One region of the Amycolatopsis sp. NBC_00348 genome, then DNA from elsewhere that is predicted to be linked to it. Evidence: riboswitches for the same ligand, from Rfam matches in the RefSeq annotation. Region 1 holds a riboswitch; the other holds the start of a gene.
The links. A riboswitch is a leader RNA that binds a small molecule or an ion and turns the genes downstream of it on or off. The one in region 1 is predicted to bind glycine.
Positions count from the first base shown of each region.

Region 2: it holds a riboswitch for glycine, as region 1 does, so the genes downstream of both, gcvP (aminomethyl-transferring glycine dehydrogenase) here and gcvP (aminomethyl-transferring glycine dehydrogenase) in region 1, are expected to answer to the same signal.

Region 1 is NZ_CP107994.1:2,657,001-2,667,154, reverse strand. Features, by position in the region: gene gcvP (aminomethyl-transferring glycine dehydrogenase) at 1-2,303, opposite strand, end outside; glycine riboswitch at 2,483-2,582, opposite strand; gene OHS58_RS12010 (MerR family transcriptional regulator) at 2,625-3,203, opposite strand; gene OHS58_RS12005 (TetR/AcrR family transcriptional regulator) at 3,482-4,114, shown strand; gene trxA (thioredoxin) at 4,066-4,485, opposite strand; gene OHS58_RS11995 (MerR family transcriptional regulator) at 4,498-4,899, opposite strand; gene OHS58_RS11990 (bifunctional nuclease family protein) at 4,950-5,423, opposite strand; gene ftsR (transcriptional regulator FtsR) at 5,640-6,386, opposite strand; gene garA (glycogen accumulation regulator GarA) at 6,383-6,853, opposite strand; gene gcvH (glycine cleavage system protein GcvH) at 7,004-7,390, opposite strand; gene OHS58_RS11970 (CDP-alcohol phosphatidyltransferase family protein) at 7,491-8,114, opposite strand; gene OHS58_RS11965 (hypothetical protein) at 8,138-8,341, opposite strand; gene OHS58_RS11960 (hypothetical protein) at 8,659-9,168, shown strand; gene OHS58_RS11955 (hypothetical protein) at 9,199-9,597, shown strand; gene OHS58_RS11950 (AMP-binding protein) at 9,610-10,154, opposite strand, start outside.
Region 2 is NZ_CP107994.1:10,348,336-10,358,489, reverse strand. Features, by position in the region: gene gcvP (aminomethyl-transferring glycine dehydrogenase) at 1-2,190, opposite strand, end outside; glycine riboswitch at 2,331-2,424, opposite strand; gene OHS58_RS46900 (helix-turn-helix domain-containing protein) at 2,546-3,847, opposite strand; gene OHS58_RS46895 (hypothetical protein) at 3,920-4,150, shown strand; gene OHS58_RS46890 (3-oxoacyl-ACP reductase) at 4,147-4,914, opposite strand; gene OHS58_RS46885 (aldehyde dehydrogenase family protein) at 4,914-6,278, opposite strand; gene OHS58_RS46880 (gamma-glutamyl-gamma-aminobutyrate hydrolase family protein) at 6,275-6,988, opposite strand; gene OHS58_RS46875 (glutamine synthetase family protein) at 6,969-8,333, opposite strand; gene OHS58_RS46870 (general stress protein) at 8,559-9,083, shown strand; gene OHS58_RS46865 (alpha/beta fold hydrolase) at 9,798-10,154, opposite strand, start outside.

The sequences.
Region 1 (10,154 bases):
GCCCACGAGATCGGCAGGATCGACGCGCTGCCCCACGGCGCCGCGCTGACCGGGCCGACGCCGGTCGCCGGGCCGGCCGCGGGCTGCAGCGGGTGGTTCGGCAGGAACGGCGCGAGGTGCGCGCGGACGCCGATCGGGCCGACCCCCGGCCCGCCACCGCCGTGCGGGACGCAGAACGTCTTGTGCAGGTTGAGGTGCGAGACGTCGGCGCCGAACCGGCCGTACTGCGCCACGCCGATGAGCGCGTTGAGGTTGGCGCCGTCGACGTACACCTGGCCGCCCGCGTCGTGCACGAGCGCGCAGACCTCGCCGACAGTGTCCTCGTAGACCCCGTGCGTCGACGGGTAAGTGATCATGATCGCCGCGAGATCGGCGCGGTGCTCGTCCACTGTGGACTTCAAGTGCGCGAGGTCGATGTCGCCGCTGTCGTCGCACCGGATGACGACCACGCGCATGCCCGCCATCACGGCACTGGCGGCGTTGGTGCCGTGCGCGCTGGCCGGGATCAGGCAGACGTCGCGCTCGCCCTCGCCGCGCGAGCGGTGGTGGGCGCGGATGGCCAGCAGCCCGGCGAACTCGCCCTGGCTGCCGGCGTTGGGCTGCAGGGAAACCGCGTCGTAGCCGGTGATCCGGGCCAGCCAGGCTTCGAGGTCCGCGATGACCGTCAGCAGGCCGGCCGCGTCCTCGGCCGGGGCGAACGGGTGCAGCCCGGCGAACTCCGGCCAGGTGACGGGCTCCATCTCCGCCGCGGCGTTGAGCTTCATCGTGCAGGAGCCGAGCGGGATCATGCTGCGGTCGAGCGCGACGTCCTTGTCCGACAGCTCCCGCAGGTAGCGCAGCAACGCGGTTTCGGAGCGGTGGGCGTGGAACACCGGGTGGGTGAGGAAGCCGCTCGTGCGCCGCAGCGGCGCCGGGAGCGCGTCCGCCGTGTCCTCGTCCAGGCCGTCCACATCGGACACCGAGACACCGAAGGCCTTCCACACCAGCGAAAGCCGTTCGCGGGCGGTCGTCTCGTCGCAGGCGACGCCGACGTGGTCGTCGTCGATCCGCCGCAGGTTCACGCCGAGGTCGCGGGCCGCCGCGACGACCGCCGCCGCGCGACCCGGTACCGCCGCGGTGACGGTGTCGAAGAACTCGCCGTGCACGACCTCGACGCCGCCCTCGCAGAGGCCGGCCGCGAGCACGGTCGCCATCCGGTGGGCGCGCAGCGCGATCGCGCGCAGGCCGTCGGGGCCGTGGTGGACCGCGTACATCGAGGCCATCACGGCGAGCAGGACCTGCGCGGTGCAGATGTTCGACGTCGCCTTCTCGCGGCGGATGTGCTGTTCCCGGGTCTGCAGTGCCAACCGGTACGCCGGGGCGCCGTCTTCGTCCTTCGAGACGCCGACCAGCCGGCCGGGCAACTGCCGCTCCAAGCCTTGACGCACCGCCAGGTAAGCCGCGTGTGGGCCGCCGAAGCCCATCGGGACGCCGAACCGCTGGGTCGAGCCGATCGCGACGTCGGCGCCGAGCTCACCGGGCGGCCGCAGCAGCGTCAGGGACAGCGGGTCCGCGGCGACGATCACCGCCGCGCCGTGCTTCTTCGCGTCGGCGATGGTGAAGTCGAACTCGCGGACCGCGCCGGACGCGCCCGGGCAGGACAGCAGGACGCCGAAGAAGTCGCCGCCGAGGCCGAGCCCGGTCAGCCCCTGGGACAGGTCTTCGACGACCAGCTCGATGCCCAGCGGCTCGGCGCGGGTCCGGAGCACGGCGAGGGTCTGGGGCAGGGTGTCTTCGTCGACGACGAACCGGTTGGACGCCGACTTGCCGGCGCGGCGCACGAGCGTCATCGCCTCGGCGGCCGCGGTGGCCTCGTCGAGCAGGGACGCGTTCGCGACGGGCAGGCCGGTCAGGTCGGCGACCATGGTCTGGAAGTTGAGGAGCGCTTCGAGCCGTCCCTGCGAGATTTCCGGCTGGTAGGGCGTGTACGCGGTGTACCAGGCCGGGTTCTCGAGGACGTTGCGGCGGATCACCGGCGGGGTCACGGTGTCGTGGTAGCCGAGGCCGATCATCTGGGCCATCGGCCGGTTCCGCGCGGCCAGCGCCCGCAGTTCGGCGAGCGCCTGGGCTTCGGTGGCGGGCGGCGGCAGGTCGAGGGGCGCGGCGGACGCGCGCAGCGACCCGGGCACGGCCCGCTCGGCGAGCTCGTCGAGCGAGGCGACGCCGATGACGTCGAGGATCGTGCGGAGTTCCGCCGGCCCGGGCCCGATGTGCCGGTCGGCGAAGGGAAAGCCCTGTTCCAGGGAGGCGAGTGACGGCTGCACGATGGCCTCCCGAGGACGGCGGACCTGGACAGCATCCGCGAAAACGCTGTCGAGGAACCCTCCCCACTCTGTCCGTACCCATTTCTGGGCGCCTGAGAGTTTCGCCCGAGGTTGAGCCGGGCTTGCACCTTCGGCGGGGCCATCAGGTTGTGTCCTGACGACCCGCTTTCCAGAGGCGTCTAGACCGCGCGGTCCAGGGTGCCTGAGAGGTTCCGGGGAGGACTTGCTCCTTCGGCGCCGGACTCGAGGTTGTGGTCCGGACTCTCCCGCGCGGTTTCGTCGACTGCGTGGATCACTTTACTCCCGCCGCCGCGGAGATGATCACCCGGTACGGCGGGCGTTGCGGCGCTGGGTCAGCTCGTCCGGCTCGTGCGCTTCGACGATGCCGCCGTCGGCGCGTTCGGCCGGGAACTCGTGGATGGTGCCGCTGATTTCCTGCATCGCGCCGCTGACCGCGATGCCGAACACGCCCTGGCCGCCCTGGAGCAGATCGACGATCTCCTCCGGCGAGGTGCATTCGTAGACCGTGGTGCCGTCGGAGAACAGCGTGACCTTGGCGAGGTCACGGACCCCGCGGACGGACAGGTGGTCGACCGCGACCCGGATGTTCTGCAGCGAGACCCCGGTGTCCAGCAGCCGCTTGACCACCTTCAGGACCAGGATGTCCTTGAACGAGTACAGCCGCTGGGAGCCGGAGCCGTGCGCGGTGCGGATGCTGGGCGCGATCAGTTTCGTGCGAGCCCAGTAGTCGAGCTGACGGTAGGTGATCCCGGCGATCTGGCACGCGGCCGGACCCCGGTAGCCGACGAGCTCGTCGGGCAGCGAGTCATCGGGGAACAGTTCACCCTGCTCGCCAGCCGCGAACCGAACAGGCTGCTTCTCGGAACCAGCCTCGACCACGCAAGCCTCCCCTCGCCCGACCAGGCGGCCGGCGAATGACAGCCGGACAGGACCCAGAGCGGGACCCACCGGAGATCAACCGCCACGATCCGGCCCCAGACCGTGAATCACATCGTGGCGATTTACCTCCTCCGACGGTAAGCGCCCAGGCAAGGCCGGTCAACGCGACGCGCGGCAAGCCTCAACGGTCGGATGAGCGTTTGAGCCGTTCGCCGTACCCGGGAGGCAGTGGTTCAAACCTCCTGGACACTTTTACTCAGCCGTGTTAATTTTTACTCATGCAAGTAAAGACCGAACTCATGGCCGAGATGGGCCTCAGCGTGACCGAGGCCGCCCGCCGCGCGCAGATCCTCGGCGCGACGATCGGCGTCATCAACGACCTCGGCTACCGCAAGGCCACGTTCGCCAAGATCCGCGAACGCGCCGGGCTGAGCAGTACCCGGATGATCTCCTACCACTTCACCAACAAGGCCGGGCTGATGCAGGCGGTGCTCAGCACGGTCGTCGAGACGAAGAACGAGTTCCTCAAGGAGCGCACCGGCGGCGACCTGGACCCGGCCGACCGCGCCGGCTACCTGCGGGCGCACATCGAGACGTCGATCGCGTTCCTGCGGGCGTACCCGGACTGCGTGCGGGTGCTGACGGAGATGGCCGCCAACACCGACGACGCCGAAGGCTGGGTGATGACGAAGGTCCTGGTCGACGACCTGCGGGTGCACGGCCTGGCCCGTCAGCTCAAGCAGGGCCAGGCCGAGGGCACGTTCGGCGCGTTCACGCCCGAGGTGATGGCGATGTCGATCGCCCAGGCGATCGACGGCGTGGCGGCGGCCTACGCGGCCGACCCCGCGCTGGACCTGGAGCTCTACGGCCGCGAGGTCGCGGACACGTTCGTCAGGGCCACCGCACCCTGAGCTGTGAGGGCCCGGTCGAGGCGCTCTTCGAGCCGGGCCTTCGGCTGCGCGCCCACGACGGTCAGGACGGGCTCACCGGCGCGGAACAGGATCATCGTCGGCAGTGACATCACCTGGTACGCCCGGGTCGTCTCCGGGTTCTCGTCGGAGTTGATCTTGCGCACCGACAGCGTGCCGGCGCGCTCGCGGGCCAGCTCGGCCAGCACCGGCGCGATCATCCGGCACGGCGGGCACCAGGTGGCCCAGAACTCGACCAGCACCGGGACGTCACTGCCGAGCACCTCGGCGGTGAACGTCGCATCCGTGACTTCGGCGACTTCGGGGACTTCGGCGACTTCGGGGACTTCGGGGACTTCGGGGATTCCGGACATGGCTGAGCTCCTTCAGAGACGTTCGGGGACGACGCACGGATCGGGGGCGCAGCCGGGGTCCTGCCTGGCCAGCGCGTCGGCGAGCTTCCCGGCGAGGTCGGCGCGGATCGCGCCGAGGCGGGCGAGGACGGCGTCGGCCTCCGCGAGCTTGCGCCGGTACATCTCGATCGAGCTCGGGCAGGCGTCGCCGGTCTCGTGGCCGCTGCGCAGGCAGTCGACGAACGGCCGGGTCTCGTCGAGGGACAGGCCGACGGTCTGCAGCTTCAGGATCTCCGTGACCAGCTGGAGGTCGTCCTCGTCGTACTCGCGGTAGCCGTTGGCCGCGCGACGGGCCGCGAGGAGGCCCTGGTCCTCGTAAAAGCGAAGCGCACGGGTAGTGGTACCCGTGCGCTTGGCCAGCTCTCCGATCCGCATGCCTCGACGGTAGACGTTGACGTCGGCGTCAAGGCAAGCCGCGGCACCCGTTATGTATCGGCGCCGCGGAAGTCTTCCGGGGAGACCGAGTCGAGGAACTCGCGGAACTTCTCGACCTCGTCCTCCTGCTCGTCCGGGATGATCAGGCCGGCCTCTTCCAGCACCGCGTCCACGGCGTGGATGGGGACGCCGATCCGCAGGGCCAGCGCGACCGAGTCGCTCGGCCGGGCGGACACCCGGATGTCTCCGTCGAACACGAGCTCGGCGAAGAACGTGCCTTCCTTGAGGTCGGTGATCACGACCTGCTCCAGCTCGCGGCCCAACGCCCCGATGACCTCTTTGAGCAGGTCATGGGTGAGCGGGCGGGCGGGGCGGACCCCTTGCTGCTCCAACGCGATGGCGGTCGCTTCGACCGAGCCGATCCAGATCGGCAGGTACCGTTCGCCCTCGGTCTCCCGCAGCAACAAGATCGGCTGATTCGCGGGCAGCTCGACCCGCACACCGACGACGCGCATTTCGCTCATCGGGCTTCGCCTCCCTCTCGTGCACACGGGCTTCAGCGCTGGAACCGCCTCGCGCCGTTCACTACCGACGCTACCCGTCATCCGTGCGCTGTGCTCGCTGTCGGACACTCTCGGCTCGCCTACCGCAAACCGTTGTTCTCACGGTACGGCATGAGGTGCCGAACATTCAGTCATTGACATGGGACCGCAAAGAGGATCTCACCGTCCCGTTACGCCTCAACACCCCGTGGCGCCACGGATTCCGGCCTTCACGAGGAGCGTGTGCAGGGTCACCGACAGTGCCGCGAGCTCTCGCACCACCTCGTCGGCCCGTGCTTTGGCCTCCGGGTCACGATGCCGGTACACCGGGGTCACGATCTGCTCCAGCAGGCCGACCTCGCGGTCGGCCGCGGCGCGGAAGGCACGCAGGTGTCTCGGCTCGATACCGAATTCGGTCATCGCCTTCACCGTGCGCGCGACCAGCACCGCGTCCGGGTCGAAGAACCCCGCGGGACCGGACCGGACCAGGCCGTACTGCTGCAGCTCGGCCAGCTCCGCCGCGTCGATGCCGGCCTGTTCCAGGAGCTCCTCCTGGGTCAGGCGCAGCTCCCGGCCGGCGGCGAAGTCGTCCGCCACCGGCAGGCCCACGTTGTCGGCGACCCCGTCGATCGGCACCAGACGGCGTGGTGGGCGCGGCACGGCCGCGGCGGGCTCGGCACCCGAGTCCGCCGCGTCCAGCTGCTCCTTGATGACCTTCAACGGGAGGTAGTGATCCCGCTGGGCGGCCAGGACGAACTTGAGCCGCTCCACGTCCGCCGCGGCGAACTGCCGGTAACCCGAGGGCGTCCGGCCCGGTTGGACCAGGCCTTCCGCCTCGAGGAACCGGATCTTGGAGATGGTGACGTCGGGGAAGTCGTGGCGCAGCTGCGCCAGAACCGCCCCGATGCTCAACCCGTCCCGTTGTGGCCGCCCGGCCGCCGTCACTGCGCCCCCTGGCCCCCGTGCCCCGGGCCGGTCAGGAAGACCAGGCGGAACTTCCCGATCTGGACCTCGTCGCCGCCGGCGAGGACGGCCTGGTCGACCGGCTCGCGGTTGACGTAGGTGCCGTTGAGGCTGCCGACGTCGATGACGACGAACTCCCCGCCCTCACGGCGGAACTCGGCGTGCCGCCGCGAGACCGTGACGTCGTCCAGGAAGATGTCGCTGTCCGGGTGACGCCCGGCGCTGGTGGTGTCGCGGTCGAGCAGGAAGCGCGAGCCCGCGTTCGGGCCCCGCTTCACAACCAGTAGCGCCGAACCCGCGGGCAGGGCGTCGACGCCCTGGACCGGGGCTTCGGCGGCCGGGGCGGGCTCGTGGCCTTCGGCTTCGGCCAGGAAGTCGGCCCGGAAGACAGAGGTCCGCTCCGGAGACTGCTCCGGGGGAACGCCGCCCGGCCCGTCGTTCGTGCTCACCTGAGCTCTCCTCCACACATGCTGTGTTACCAGTACTTCAAGAACGTGTAGCTGCCAACGTACCGTGCCTGATCGCTTCTCCGGGCCCCGGTACCGGCGAACCGTGAGCAGATCGCTCCCATCGGCCGGATTCCGAGGTCGGACGGGGTTTCAGCCCTTGATCAAAGCGCCGTACGCCTCGGCTTCGAGCAGCGCTTCGAGCGCCGACGGGTCCTCGAGCCGGATCTCGATCAGCCAGCCCTCGCCGTAGGGGTCGCTGTTGATCAGCTCGGGCGAGTCGGCGACGGCGTTGTTGACGGCGACGATCTCGCCGTCGACCGGCGCGAACAGCTCCGAGACGCTCTTGGTCGACTCGACCTCGCCGAAGACGTCGCCCGCGCCGACGTGGCGGCCGGCCTCGGGCAGGTCGACGAACACGACGTCGCCGAGCTGGTCCTGCGCGTACTCGGTGATGCCGATCCGGACGAGGGTGTCCTCGCCGCGGGTCGCGACCCACTCGTGTTCCTCGGTGTAGCGAAGCTCTTCAGGAACGGACACCGCCGGTCCCCTTTCATGCCCTCACTGGCGAAATGTGCTGGGCGAAGTCTTACACCCACACGGCGCAGCCGCCCGGAACGACCCGGCGGAACGGTCGCGCTCAGTCGTCGCCGGCCCCGCGCAGCGCGGTGCGCGCCTGCACGACGTAGAGGACGCCGGACCAGACGTAGAGGACGCCGCCCCAGATCGTGAAGGCGTAGCCGATCGGCCGGGCGATCGCGGCGATGTCCGAGCCACCCTGGGTGAGCAGCAGGAACGGGAAGGCGTACATCAGGACGAAGGTCGCGCCCTTGCCGATGTAGGTGACCTCGGGCGGGGCGAAGCCGCGGCGGCGCAGCGTCAGGACGCACACGCCGAGCACGGCCTCGCGGACCAGCAGCGGCACCACGACCCACCACGGGATGATCTCGCGGAGCAGGAACGCCACGAGCGTCGCCAGGATGTAGAGCCGGTCGGCGGCCGGGTCGAGCAGCGAGCCGAGCCGCGACATCTGGTTGAGCCAGCGGGCCAGCTTGCCGTCGAGCCAGTCGGTGAGCGCGCCGAACATCAGCACCGCGAGCGCCCAGCCGTCCTCCTTCGGGCCGAGCAGCAGCCAGAGGAAGACCGGCACGCCGGCCAGCCGCAGCAGCGACAGCATGTTGGGGACGTTGAAGGCCTGTCGCAGCAGCGACGGCTCGGCGCTCGGGGTGTTCGCTTGAGCTGGTTCGGGTGCGGCTGTGCTCACTCGCCCACCCTAGAGCTCACGGCTCAGCACGCGCGGCGGTGGCTCCAGCCGCGTCGCTGCAGTTCGGCGCTGCTCAGCGCCTCGGGACGGCCGCGGCCGTCGGTGCCCACCCAGCGGGCCCGGCCGGGCCGGGACTCGAGGACGTAGGGGCGGCCGCAGCACCAGATGACGGTGTTGGGGACGGTCGGCGGGCGGGACGGTTCTTCGGTGCTGGTGACGGCGTTCATCGCTCTCACGGGGTCGGGGCGCGGTTGTCGGGGACGGGAAGCTCGCCGGCTTCCACCTCGATCGTCGGCAGTCCGGGCCGGGTTGTTAACGGCCGCGGCGGGAATTAGACCGATCGATTCTTGATGGCAGCCTTGTGTATCGGAGCGTGAACAGGAGGTTAACCGTCCATTGTGGACACACAAACGGGAGCCACCGGACACGCCCGCCACCCGGCTGGAGTAATCTCCGGCACACCCCTGGGCGCGTCGATCCACGGGGCCCCGGCCCGGATGGGCCAGAACGACCTGGCCGGCCCGACCGGGGAGGAAGGATCGCGGTGCCCCACCCGACCACCACGAGGATGTGGCGGCCGTTGCTCGCGGCCTGCCTCGCCGTGCCCGCGCTCGCCGCCTGTTCCGGCGACCCGGCCCCGTCCGCCGCTCCCCCGCCGCAGGCGTCGACGTCCGCCGCTCCGGCGTCCACGACGGCCGGGACGCCGCCACCGCCGCCCGCCACGAGCGGCTCGTCCGCGCCCGGCCCGGCGTCGAAGCCGGCCGCCGTGCCGCCGACCGTTCCCGGCGCGTGCGGCACCATCACCGCGGCCAGCGGGCTGACCCTCTACGTCTTCGACAGCGGTTCGTCCGGCGTCAGCTGCGTCGCGGCGACCCAGCTGGTCACCGACTTCCACCGCAAGATCGCCGGGCGCCAGGGCGCCGGCTCGAACGACGCGGTCAACGAGACGGTGAACGGCTGGCTGTGCACCTCCGGGCCGCCCGCCGCACAAGGCGGCACCACCTGCACCAAGGGCGAGCAGACGGTGTTCGCCGCCGTCGTCCCGTCCGAATGAGTTCCCGTCCCGTCCGCTTCTGAAGGGCCCATGAAGACACTCGCCTACCCCCTGCTGCTCGTCGCCGCGACCGCCGCTCTGGCGGGGTGCGGCGGCACCGACCCGGCGCCCGCGGCGCCGTCCGCCTCGAGCGCGGTCCCGGCCGAGGCGGCCGCGGCGGCGTCCACGGCGCCGGGCGTGCCGTGCGGTGACGTCACCGGATCGGGCGGCGCCAAGACGGCGGTCGTCGCGCACGGCAAGGTCGACTGCGCCGCGGCGACGACGCTGCTGAAGGACTACTTCACGAAGCTGACCCCGGCCGAGGCGGCCTCGGCCGACGGCCCGGGCCCCGTCGTCCTCGACGAATGGACGTGCGGCAGCGGCGCGAACGACCCGGTGACGGTGTGCTCGACCGAAGACGGCCGCCAGATCGAGGGCACCCGGAGCTGACGGCCCCCGGGCTCAGCCCTTGAGGTCCGGGAAGTCCTCCTCGCGGAACTCCGTGCCCGCGCCGCGCGCCGGGTCGCTCTCCCGGCCGCGCAGCTCGACGCGGCGGATCTTGCCCGAGATCGTCTTCGGCAGGTCGGCGAACTCGAGCCGCCGGATCCGCTTGTACGGCGCCAGGTGCTCGCGGCAGTACGCCAGGATCGCCTTCGCCGTGTCCGCCGTCGGCTCGTGGCCGGCGGCCAGCACGACGTAGGCCTTCGGCACCGCGAGCCGGATCGGGTCGGGGGCCGGGACGACCGCCGCTTCGGCGACCGCCTCGTGCTCGATGAGCACGCTCTCCAGCTCGAACGGCGAGATCCGGTAGTCCGACGCCTTGAAGACGTCGTCGGTGCGCCCGACGTAGGTGATGTAGCCGCGTTCGTCGATCGAACCGACGTCACCGGTGTGGTAGAAGCCGTTCGAGAACGCCGTCGAGGTGCGCTCGTCGTCGCCGGCGTAGCCCGTCATCAGGCCCACCGGCCGGTGGTCGAGGTCGAGGCAGATCTCGCCCTCCTGCGCGC
Region 2 (10,154 bases), 3.0 Mb from region 1:
GGTCGCCGGGCCGGCCGCCTCCAGCAGCGGGTGGTTGGGCAGGAACGGCGCGAGGTGCGCGCGCACCGCGACCGGGCCGACGCCGGGGCCGCCACCGCCGTGCGGGATGCAGAAGGTCTTGTGCAGGTTCAGGTGCGAGACGTCGCCGCCGAACTCGCCCGGCTTGGCCAGGCCCAGCAGGGCGTTGAGGTTCGCGCCGTCGACGTACACCTGGCCGCCGCCGTCGTGCACGATCTTGGCCAGCTCGTCGATCGAGTGCTCGTACACGCCGTGCGTCGACGGGTAGGTCACCATGATCGCGGCGAGCGTGTCCCGGTGTGCGTCCACTTTGGACCGCAGGTCGGCCAGGTCGACGTTGCCCTCGTCGGTGCACTTGACGACGACCACGCGCATCCCGGCGAGCACCGCGGACGCGGCGTTGGTGCCGTGCGCCGACGACGGGATCAGGCAGACGTCGCGGGCGTCGTCGCCGTTCGAGCGGTGGTACGCGCGGATCGCGAGGAGCCCGGCGAGCTCGCCCTGGCTGCCCGCGTTCGGCTGCAGCGACACCTTGTCGTAGCCGGTGACCTCGGCCAGCCACTCGGCCAGCTGCGCGACGAGGACGTGGTAGCCCTCGGCGTCCTCGGCCGGCGCGAACGGGTGGATGCCGGCGAACTCGCGCCAGCTGATCGGCTCCATCTCGGTGGTGGCGTTGAGCTTCATCGTGCAGGAGCCGAGCGGGATCATGCCGCGGTCGAGCGCGTAGTCCTGGTCGGACAGCCGGCGCAGGTAGCGCAGCATCGCCGTCTCGGAGCGGTGGCTGCCGAAGACCTCGTGGCCCATGAAGCCGCTCTCGCGGGCCAGGCCGTTCGGCAGCGCGACGCCGTCCCGCGCGTCCTCTTCGACGCCGAAGGCCTTGAGGACCTTGGCGGTGATCGCGGGGGTGCTGACCTCGTCGAAGGCGACGCGGACGTGGTCGGCGTCGACGTGGCCGAGGTTGACCCCGGCCGCGCGGGCGGCGGCGTGGACGTCGGCCGCCTGGCCCGGGACGTGCGCGACGACGGTGTCGAAGAAGGACTCGTGCACGACCTCGACGCCGGTCTTGCGCAGCGCGTCGGCGAAGCCCGCGGCCAGGCCGTGGACGCGCTGGGCGATCCGCTTGAGGCCGTCCGGGCCGTGGTAGACCGCGTACATCGCGGCCAGCACGGCCGGGAGGACCTGCGCGGTGCAGATGTTGGACGTCGCCTTTTCGCGGCGGATGTGCTGCTCACGCGTCTGCAGCGCGAGGCGGTAGGCCGGGTTGCCGTCGGCGTCGACCGAGACGCCGACCAGGCGCCCGGGCAGCGAGCGCTCGAGCCCGGCGCGGACGGACATGAACCCGGCGTGCGGGCCGCCGTAGCCGAGCGGGACGCCGAAGCGCTGCGTCGACCCGGCGGCGACGTCGGCGCCGAACTCGCCGGGTGAGGTGATGAGCGTCAGCGAGAGGAGGTCGGCGGCGACGGTGAACAGCGCGCCCGCGGCCTTCGCCGACTCGGAGATCGCGTGGTAGAAACCGCGGCCGCGCAGCACGCCGGACGCGCCGGGGTACTGGACGACGACGCCGAAGAAGTCCTCGGGCAGCCCGGTGAGCAGGTCGCGGACCTCGACCTCGATGCCCAGCGCCTCGACGCGGGTCCGCACGACGGCGATGGTCTGCGGCAGGCACTCGGCGTCGAGCACGACCTTGTTCGACTTCGACTTGGACGCGCGGCGCATCAGCGTGACGGCCTCGGCGACGGCGGTCGACTCGTCGAGCAGGGACGCGTTCGCGGTGGCCAGCCCGGTCAGGTCGGCGACCATCGTCTGGAAGTTGAGCAACGCTTCGAGGCGGCCCTGCGAGATCTCCGGCTGGTACGGCGTGTAGGCCGTGTACCAGGCGGGGTTCTCGAGCACGTTGCGCCGGATCACGCCGGGGGTGACGGTGTCGGAGTAGCCGAGCCCGATCATCTGCGTCATCGGCCGGTTACGCGCGGCGAGCGCGCGCAGCTCCGCGGTGGCGTCCTCTTCGGACGCGGCGGGCGGCAGAACCAGGTCGCGAGTGACGCGGATCGCACTCGGCACAGCCGCTTCGAGCAGCGCGTCGAGGGATCCGTAGCCGCACTCGGCGAGCATCTTGGCGCGTTCGGCCTCGGAGGGGCCGATGTGGCGGGCGTCGAACTGCGTAGAGGTGATCGGGAGCTCCTCGGGCCGGGCACCGGACACAACGGTGCGCTGGGAACTCCCCCTCTGTCATGGCACCTGAGAGTTTCACCGTGTGAGACACGGCTTTCACCTTGGGTGAGGCGCGGGTGCGCCTGCTTTCCAGAGTGGCCTCGCACGAAGCGGTAGCAGGTACCTGAGAGATTCCGGGGAGTTTGCTCCTTCGGTGCCCCACTGACTTCGTGAGGGCTCTCCCGCCTCGGCTCGACGGCCCGATCTGCAGTTATGGCGGCTACCGTACCTGCCGGGTTCAACCCCCGTCTACTTCACCCGGCCAACACCACACCAGCCCTCGAGCCCGCCTCGACCGCCCCTGGCCCGAACGGGATCAGCGGCCGGTGACCCGCCGGGTGACCGCGCTAGCCAGCGCCGGTGGGCGGCGGACCCGGCCCGAGGGCAGCACCAGCCGTTTCAACGGCCCGCCCAGCGGGACCGGTGGTAGGCCCGCGCCCAGCAGGACGTGCTCCACCACCTGCTCCGCGAGCCACGCCACCGAGTCGTTCAGCCGATCCAGGGACGGCCGGTCGCCGTCGAAGACGTCCGTGTCGTCCAGGACCACCTCGAAGTACTCGCCCGGCAGCCGGGCGACCACCGCGTCGACGGCCGTCTCGATCGCGCGGGCGCCGTCCGCCGGGTCGGTGAACCCCGCCTCGAGCAGCGGCTCGCGGTAGATCCGGGCGGCGCGGGCGCGCATCCGCGGGCCGTAGCGGACCACGACCGGGAGCCGGCCGGTCAGGTCCGGCACCTCGAGGCCGTGCAGCAGCATGATCGGCGGCACCGCGTGCACCAGCCGCGGCGCCGGCTCGGCCAGCTCGCGCGCGGTGATCCGGAGCCGGCCGGCCATCGCGTCCGGCAGGCCGAAGTAGCGGAAGTCGACGTTGCCGAACCCGAGGCCGTCCGCGACCAGCGACGCGAGCAGCTCGCCGTAACCCCAGATCGGCGACAGCACCACGACCGGCGGCGCCGTCACGAACGGCGGCGACGGTGACGGCGGGCGGGACGCCTCCTGCTCGGGCACCTGGATCACCAGCCGCGGCGGGTCGTCCCAGTCGTGCGGCTCGGCGACCCGCCAGTACAGCCCGAGCGGCTGCCAGAGGCCGCCGAGGATCTCGTGTTCGATGATCCGGCGCGCTTCGGCGTCGGGGTGCGGGAAGTCGCGGGGCGGCACGATCCCGACGTAGTGGTGGTAGGTGACACGGATCTCGTCGCCGCGGGTCGCCGAGCGGATCCGCATCTCCCAGTCGATCGGCGACGCGGCGATCGCGTTCGCCACCTGCGTGCCGGGCGAGGAGTAGACGAGCGCCGTCGCCTGCCGCAGGAAGTCCCCGGCCCGCTCGATGCCTTCCCGCAGCGACTTCGCGGCCTGCGCGACGTGCACCGGCGTGGCCAGCGACTCGGGCAGCACACCGGCGACGCGGAGCAGCTCGGCCTCGCCGAGCCCGGTGACCTCGGCGAGCTGCGCCCAGTGGTCGAAGACGGTCACCTTCGGCGCGTGCCGGTGCTCGACCCAGCTGCGCAGGGTGGACGTCGGCACGCCGATCCGCCGCGCGGCCTCGTCGAAGGAGAGCCCCCGCGCCCGGATCCCGGCCCGGACCGCTTCCGCCCACTCGTCGGCGCGCCAGTGCGTCACCTCACAAAGCTAACGAAACCCGCTAGCTTTGCGCGGGGACAAACCGCCCGCACCGCGTCGACGCTGGTGAGCATGACCACCACCGTCCTCGCCCTGACCCTGATCGTCGGCGTGCTCACCTTCGCCGCCGGGGCGTTCCTCGCCGCCGAAACCGCGGTCCGCGTGCTTCGCCGCCGGGAAGCGCGAGTCGCCGCCGAGCGGAAGTCGCTCAACGCCGCGTGGAAGTACCTGCGGGAGGTGTACGGCCTCAAGAAGGCGTGGTTCCCCGGCGAGAAACCCGCCGGGAACCGCAAGCGCCGTTAGATCGGGGTGACGTACGCGCCGGAGATGCCGCCGTCCACCAGGAACTGCGACGCCGTGATGAAGCTGGCGTCGTCGCTGGCCAGGAACGCGACGGCAGCCGCGATCTCGTCGGGCTCGGCGAACCGGCCGACCGGGACGTGGACCAGGCGCCGCGCCGCGCGTTCCGGGTCCTTCGCGAACAGCTCCTTGAGCAGCGGCGTGTTCACCGGCCCCGGGCACAGCGCGTTGACGCGGATGTTCTCCCGCGCGAACTGCACGCCGAGCTCGCGGCTCATGGCGAGCACGCCACCCTTCGACGCGGTGTAGGAGATCTGCGACGTCGCCGCGCCCATCACCGCCACGAACGACGCCGTGTTGACGATCGAGCCCTTGCCCTGGCGCTGCATGTAGGGCAGGACCGCCTTGCAGCACAGGTAGACCGACGTCAGGTTGACGCGCTGGACCCGTTCCCAGGCCTCGATCCCGGTGGTCAGGATCGAGTCGTCCTCGGGCGGCGAGATGCCGGCGTTGTTGAACGCGACGTCGATCGAGCCGAACTGCTCGGCCGTGGTCCGGTAGAGGGCTTCCACCTGCTCGGCGTCGGTGACGTCGGCCTGCACGAACAGGCCGTCGACCTCGTCGGCGGCGGCTTTGCCGGATTCCGGCGTCAGGTCGGCGATGACGACCTTCGCGCCTTCGCTCGCCAGACGGCGGGCCGAGGCGAGGCCGATGCCGCTCGCGCCGCCCGTGATCACCGCGACGCGGCCTTCGAAACGCTGGACCATTACTCCTCCGTGCTGATGAAAACGTTCTTGGTCTCGGTGAACGCCGTCGGGGCGTCGGGGCCCAGCTCACGGCCGAGGCCGGACTGCTTGAAGCCGCCGAAGGGCGTCCAGTAGCGCACCGACGAGTGCGAGTTGACCGACAGGTTGCCGGCCTCGACGGCGCGCGCCACGCGGAACGCGCGGCCGGTGTCGCGGGTCCAGATCGAGCCGGACAGGCCGTACTCGGTGGTGTTGGCCTGGCGCACCGCGTCCGCTTCGTCGGTGAACGGCACGACGGCCACGACCGGGCCGAAGACCTCGTCGGCCGCGGCCGGGTGCCGCAGGTCCGGCGGGGTCAGGACAGTCGGCGGGAACCAGAAGCCAGGGCCGGCCGGCGCGGTGCCGCGGAACGCGACGGGCGCGTCGTCCGGCACGTAGGACGCGACCTTCTCCCGGTGCGCCGCGGAGATCAGCGGCCCCATCTCGGTCTTCTCCTCGGCGGGGTCACCGACGACGACGCCGTGGACGGCGGGTTCCAGCAGCTCCATGAACCGGTCGTAGACGCTGGCCTGCACCAGGATCAGCGAGCGGGCGCAGCAGTCCTGGCCGGCGTTGTCGAAGACGCCGTAGGGCGCGGTGGCCGCGGCTTTCTCCAGGTCGGCGTCGGCGAAGACGACGTTCGCGTTCTTGCCGCCCAGCTCCAGCGTCACGCGCTTCACCCGCGCCGCGCAGCCGGCCATGATCTGCTTGCCGACCTCGGTGGAGCCGGTGAAGACGACCTTGCGCACCGCCGGATGATCCACGAACCGTTGTCCGACAACGGATCCCTTGCCGGGCAGCACCTGGAAGACGTCTTCCGGGATGCCGGCCTCGCGCGCCAGCTCGCCGAGCCGGATCGCGGTGAGCGGGGTCAGTTCGGCGGGCTTGAGCACGACGGTGTTGCCGGCGGCGAGCGCGGGCGCGAACCCCCAGCCGGCGATCGGCATCGGGAAGTTCCACGGCACGATCACGCCGACGACGCCGAGCGGCTCGTGGAAGGTGACGTTGACCCCGCCCGGCACCGGGATCTGCTGCCCGATCAGGCGTTCCGGCGCGGCGGAGTAGTAGTTGAGCACGTCGCGGACGTTGCCCGCCTCCCAGCGCGCGTTGCCGATGGTGTGCCCGGAGTTCTCGACCTCCAGCCGCGCGAGGTGCTCGATGTCCGCCTCGACGGCGTCGGCGAAGCGGCGCAGCAGCCGCGCGCGGTCGCCGGGGGCGACGTCGCGCCAGGCCGGGAACGCCGCCTGCGCACCGGCGATCGCCGCGTCGGTCTCGTCGGCGCTGGTCAGCGCGACCGACCGCACCACCTGCTCGGTGGCGGGGTTGATCACCTCGAAGCTGGTCATGCCCTCTCCTTGCTCGCCGCGACCAGGGCCTGGAACAGCCGGACGTCGTCGGTGTGCTGCTCGGGGTGCCACTGGACGCCGAGCAGGAAGTCCTCACCCGGCGCTTCGGCGGCTTCGATGGTGCCGTCGGCGGACCAGCCGACCGGATCGAGGCCGTCGCCGAGCCGGTCGATCGCCTGGTGGTGGTAGCACAGGGTCTTGGTCTCCGGCCCCAGGATCCGCGCGGCGCGGCTGCGGCCGGCCAGCGTGACGACGCCCTGGCCGAACGTCGCCGGCGCGGGCTGGTGCTCGGTGGATTCGCGGGCCTCGGGCAGGTGCTGGACCAGGGTGCCGCCGAGGGCGACGCTGATCACCTGCAGGCCACGGCACACGCCGAGCACGGGCTTCCGTTGGCGACGCGCCGCGTCGAACAGGCCGAACTCGAACGCGTCGCGCTGCGGACGGACGTAGGTCTTGGGGTGCTGCGTCTGGCCGTAGCGCTGCGGCTCGACGTCGGCGCCGCCGGTCAGCACCAGGCCGTCCACTGTGGACATCAGCCGATCGTACGCGTCACTCATCGGTGGCAGCAGCACCGGGATGCCGCCCGCGGCGACGACGCACTCGACGTAGACGCGGTGCAGCAGCGCGACTTCCGTGTCCCACACGAGGAACTTCGCGGGCTCGAGGTAGGTGGTCAGCCCGATGATGGGCTTAGAGGCGCTCGAAGCCACGAACCCGCTCCCAGTCGGTGACGGCGGCGTTGTACGCGTCCACCTCGATCTTCGCCGCGTTCAGGTAGTGCTCGACGACGTCCTCGCCGAAGGCCGCGCGGGCCAGCTCGCTGCCCGCGAGCGCGGCGGCGGCTTCGGGCAGGGTGGTCGGCACCGTGTCGCGGCCGGAGTTGTAGGCGTTGCCGGTGAAGGGTTCTTCCAGCTCCAGCTCGTTCTCGATGCCGTGTAAACCGGCCGCGATCAGCGCGGCGACGGCGAGGTACGGGTTGACGTCCCCGCCCGGCACGCGGTTCTCGACGCGCAGCGACTCGCCGTGCCCGACGACGCGCAGCGCGCAGGTGCGGTTGTCGGTGCCCCAGGCGATGGCCGTCGGCGCGAAGCTGCCGGGCACGAACCGCTTGTAGGAGTTGATGTTCGGCGCGAGGAAGTAGGTCAGCTCGTGCAGCGCGGCCAGCTGGCCGGCGAGGAAGTGCTCCATCAGCTTCGAGAAGCCGTGCTCACGGTCCCCGGCGAGCACCGCGCCGCCTTCGGTGGCGCGCAGGCTGATGTGAATGTGGCAGGAGTTGCCCTCACGCTCGTTGTACTTCGCCATGAAGGTGAGGCTCTTGCCCTCCTGTGCGGCGATCTCCTTGGCGCCGTTCTTGTAGACGCTGTGGTTGTCGCAGGTGGCGAGCGCGTCGGTGAAGCGGAAGGCGATCTCCTGCTGGCCGGGGTTGCACTCGCCCTTGGCGGACTCGGGGTAGAGCCCGGCGCCGGCCATGTCGTTGCGGATGCGGCGCAGCAGCGGCTCGAGGCGCGCGGTGCCGAGCATCGAGTAGTCGACGTTGTACTGGTTGGCCGGCTTGAGGCCGTGGTAGCGCTTGTCCCAGGCGGCTTCGTAGGTGTCGTCGAAGACGATGAACTCGAGCTCGGTCCCGACGAAGGCGCCGAGCCCGCGCTCGGCGAGCCGCTCGAGCTGGCGGCGCAGGATCTGGCGCGGCGACACCGACACGGGCCCGCCCTGCACGCGCTCGACGTCGGCCAGCACCAGGGCAGTGCCCTCCTGCCACGGCACCAGTCGCAGGGTTTCGAAGTCGGGCCGCAGCACGAAGTCGCCGTACCCGCTGTCCCACGACGAGAGCGCGTAGCCGTCGACGGTGTTCATGTCGACGTCCACGGCGAGCAGGTAGTTGCAGGCCTCGGTGGCGTGCCCGACGACCTCGTCGAGGAAGTACTCCGCCGCGCAGCGCTTGCCCTGGAGCCTGCCCTGCATGTCCGTGATCGCGACGAGCACGGTGTCGATCGTGCCCGCCTCGACGAGCTCCCGGAGTTCGTCGAGGGTGAGCATGCCTCGCCTGCGTGCCATCAGCTACCCCAAAGGTTTGATGCGAATCCTTTGCCGGTCCTTCCTACCCTGGTGGCGCGCGACGGGTCAACCCTCGAAAAGGTATTTTCTTGACCCATTACAGTGACGTTCTCGCGGCGTGGTGGAATGTCCGGGATGCCCGGCTGAGAAGAGTCTGTGAATCCCGTCCGACCGGGAGGAATCCGGGGTACTCCCACGTTGTACGGGGCAAGAGAGGTGAGATCGATGACCACAGCATTCACGCAGAGCACGATCGGGCAACAGCAGCAGGCCCGGCCTCAGCTGCCGACCCTGCCCACGGGCTGGCCGATCGGTTCGTACGAGTCCTACGAGCAGGCACAGCGCGCGGTCGACCACCTCGCGGGCACGGACTTCCCGGTCACCGACGTCACGATCGTGGGTGTCGAACCGCTGCTGGTCGAGCGGATCGCGGGCAAGATGTCGTGGAGCAAGGTCCTGAGCAGCGCGGCGATGTCGGGCGCGATGTTCGGCCTGTTCCTCGGCCTGGTGCTGAGCCTGCTCAACCCGGGAGCCGGCCTGGTCCCGATCGCGATCGGCCTGATCGCCGGTCTGGGGTTCAACCTGCTGTTCGGCGCCCTGGGCTACGCGACGAACCGCAACAAGCGCGGGTTCATCTCGCAGAGCCAGCTGGTCGCCCGCAGGTACGACGTCCTGTCCCAGCCACGCAACGCGGAGAAGGGACGTGCGCTGCTGGCCGACCTGGCCGCCCGAAGCGCATTCGGCCACTGACGGGTTTCCTTTCGAAGGCCACTTCCCAGATAGGGAGGTGGCCTTCGGCGTGTCCCCGCTCGGGGTGGCCTTCGGCGTTCCCTCGGCAGGTGACCTTCGGCGCGTCCCCCGGGTCGCTCCCGCGCTGAACTGTCGGTGCCCGCCGGTAACGTGGGAATTCAGGGGGTGCTCGATCAGCTCACCCGTCTCCCACCTGCGCGCCGTAGTCGGCTGGTGCCGCGTTCGACCGTTCGCACCCCGTTGAACGGCTGCCGAGCGCGTCGGCGGGCTCGCGCCAACGGTGGATTCCGGCCTCCAGCGGCGCGCCCATCAGCTCCGCGGCCGCGGGTCATGCGCGCTCGCCCAGCGACTCCGGCCCCAGGCGGCGGACTCGCGCCAGACTTCCGACCCCAAGCGGCGGCATGCGCGCCACCGGCGCGGCCATCAGCTCCACGCCCCGCGGGTCGTGCGCACTCGCCCAGCGACTTCCAGTCCCAGGCGGCGGTCTCGCACCAACGGTCACTTCCGGACCCCAGCGGCGGCACGCGCGCCAGCGATGCGCCCATCAGCTCCGCGGTCCGCGGGTCGTGCACGCTCGCCTAGCGACTTCCGGTCCAGGCCGCGGGCTCACGCCAACAGCGACTTCCGGACGCAAACGTCACCGATTCGCCGGAGCCAGACCGCGACCACCAGGAACCGTCGGTGCCCGCCGGTAGCGTGGGAAACGGGGGCTGCTCAGGTGCCCGACGAGACCGTCGGGGTGCCGGGGGCGTCCTCCGGGTCCGGCAGGTCCGCCGGGCGGCCCGAGCGCAGCAGGTCACCCCAGCGGGAACGGTCGTGGTGCGCCGCCGGGGTCGTCGTCAGGAACTCGCGCAGGATCTCCAGGAACCGCTTCGGGTCGGAGCGGTGCGGGAAGTGCCCGGCGCCCTCGAACAGCACCAGCTTGCTGCCCGGCATCGCCTGGTGGGCACGCAGCGCGTGGCCGCTCGGCACGACGACGTCGTCCGTGCCCCACACCAGCAGCGTCGGGATTCCCTCGGTCAGATAGCACCGATCGAGCATGTTGACGACCTGGCCGCGCCAGTCGACGAC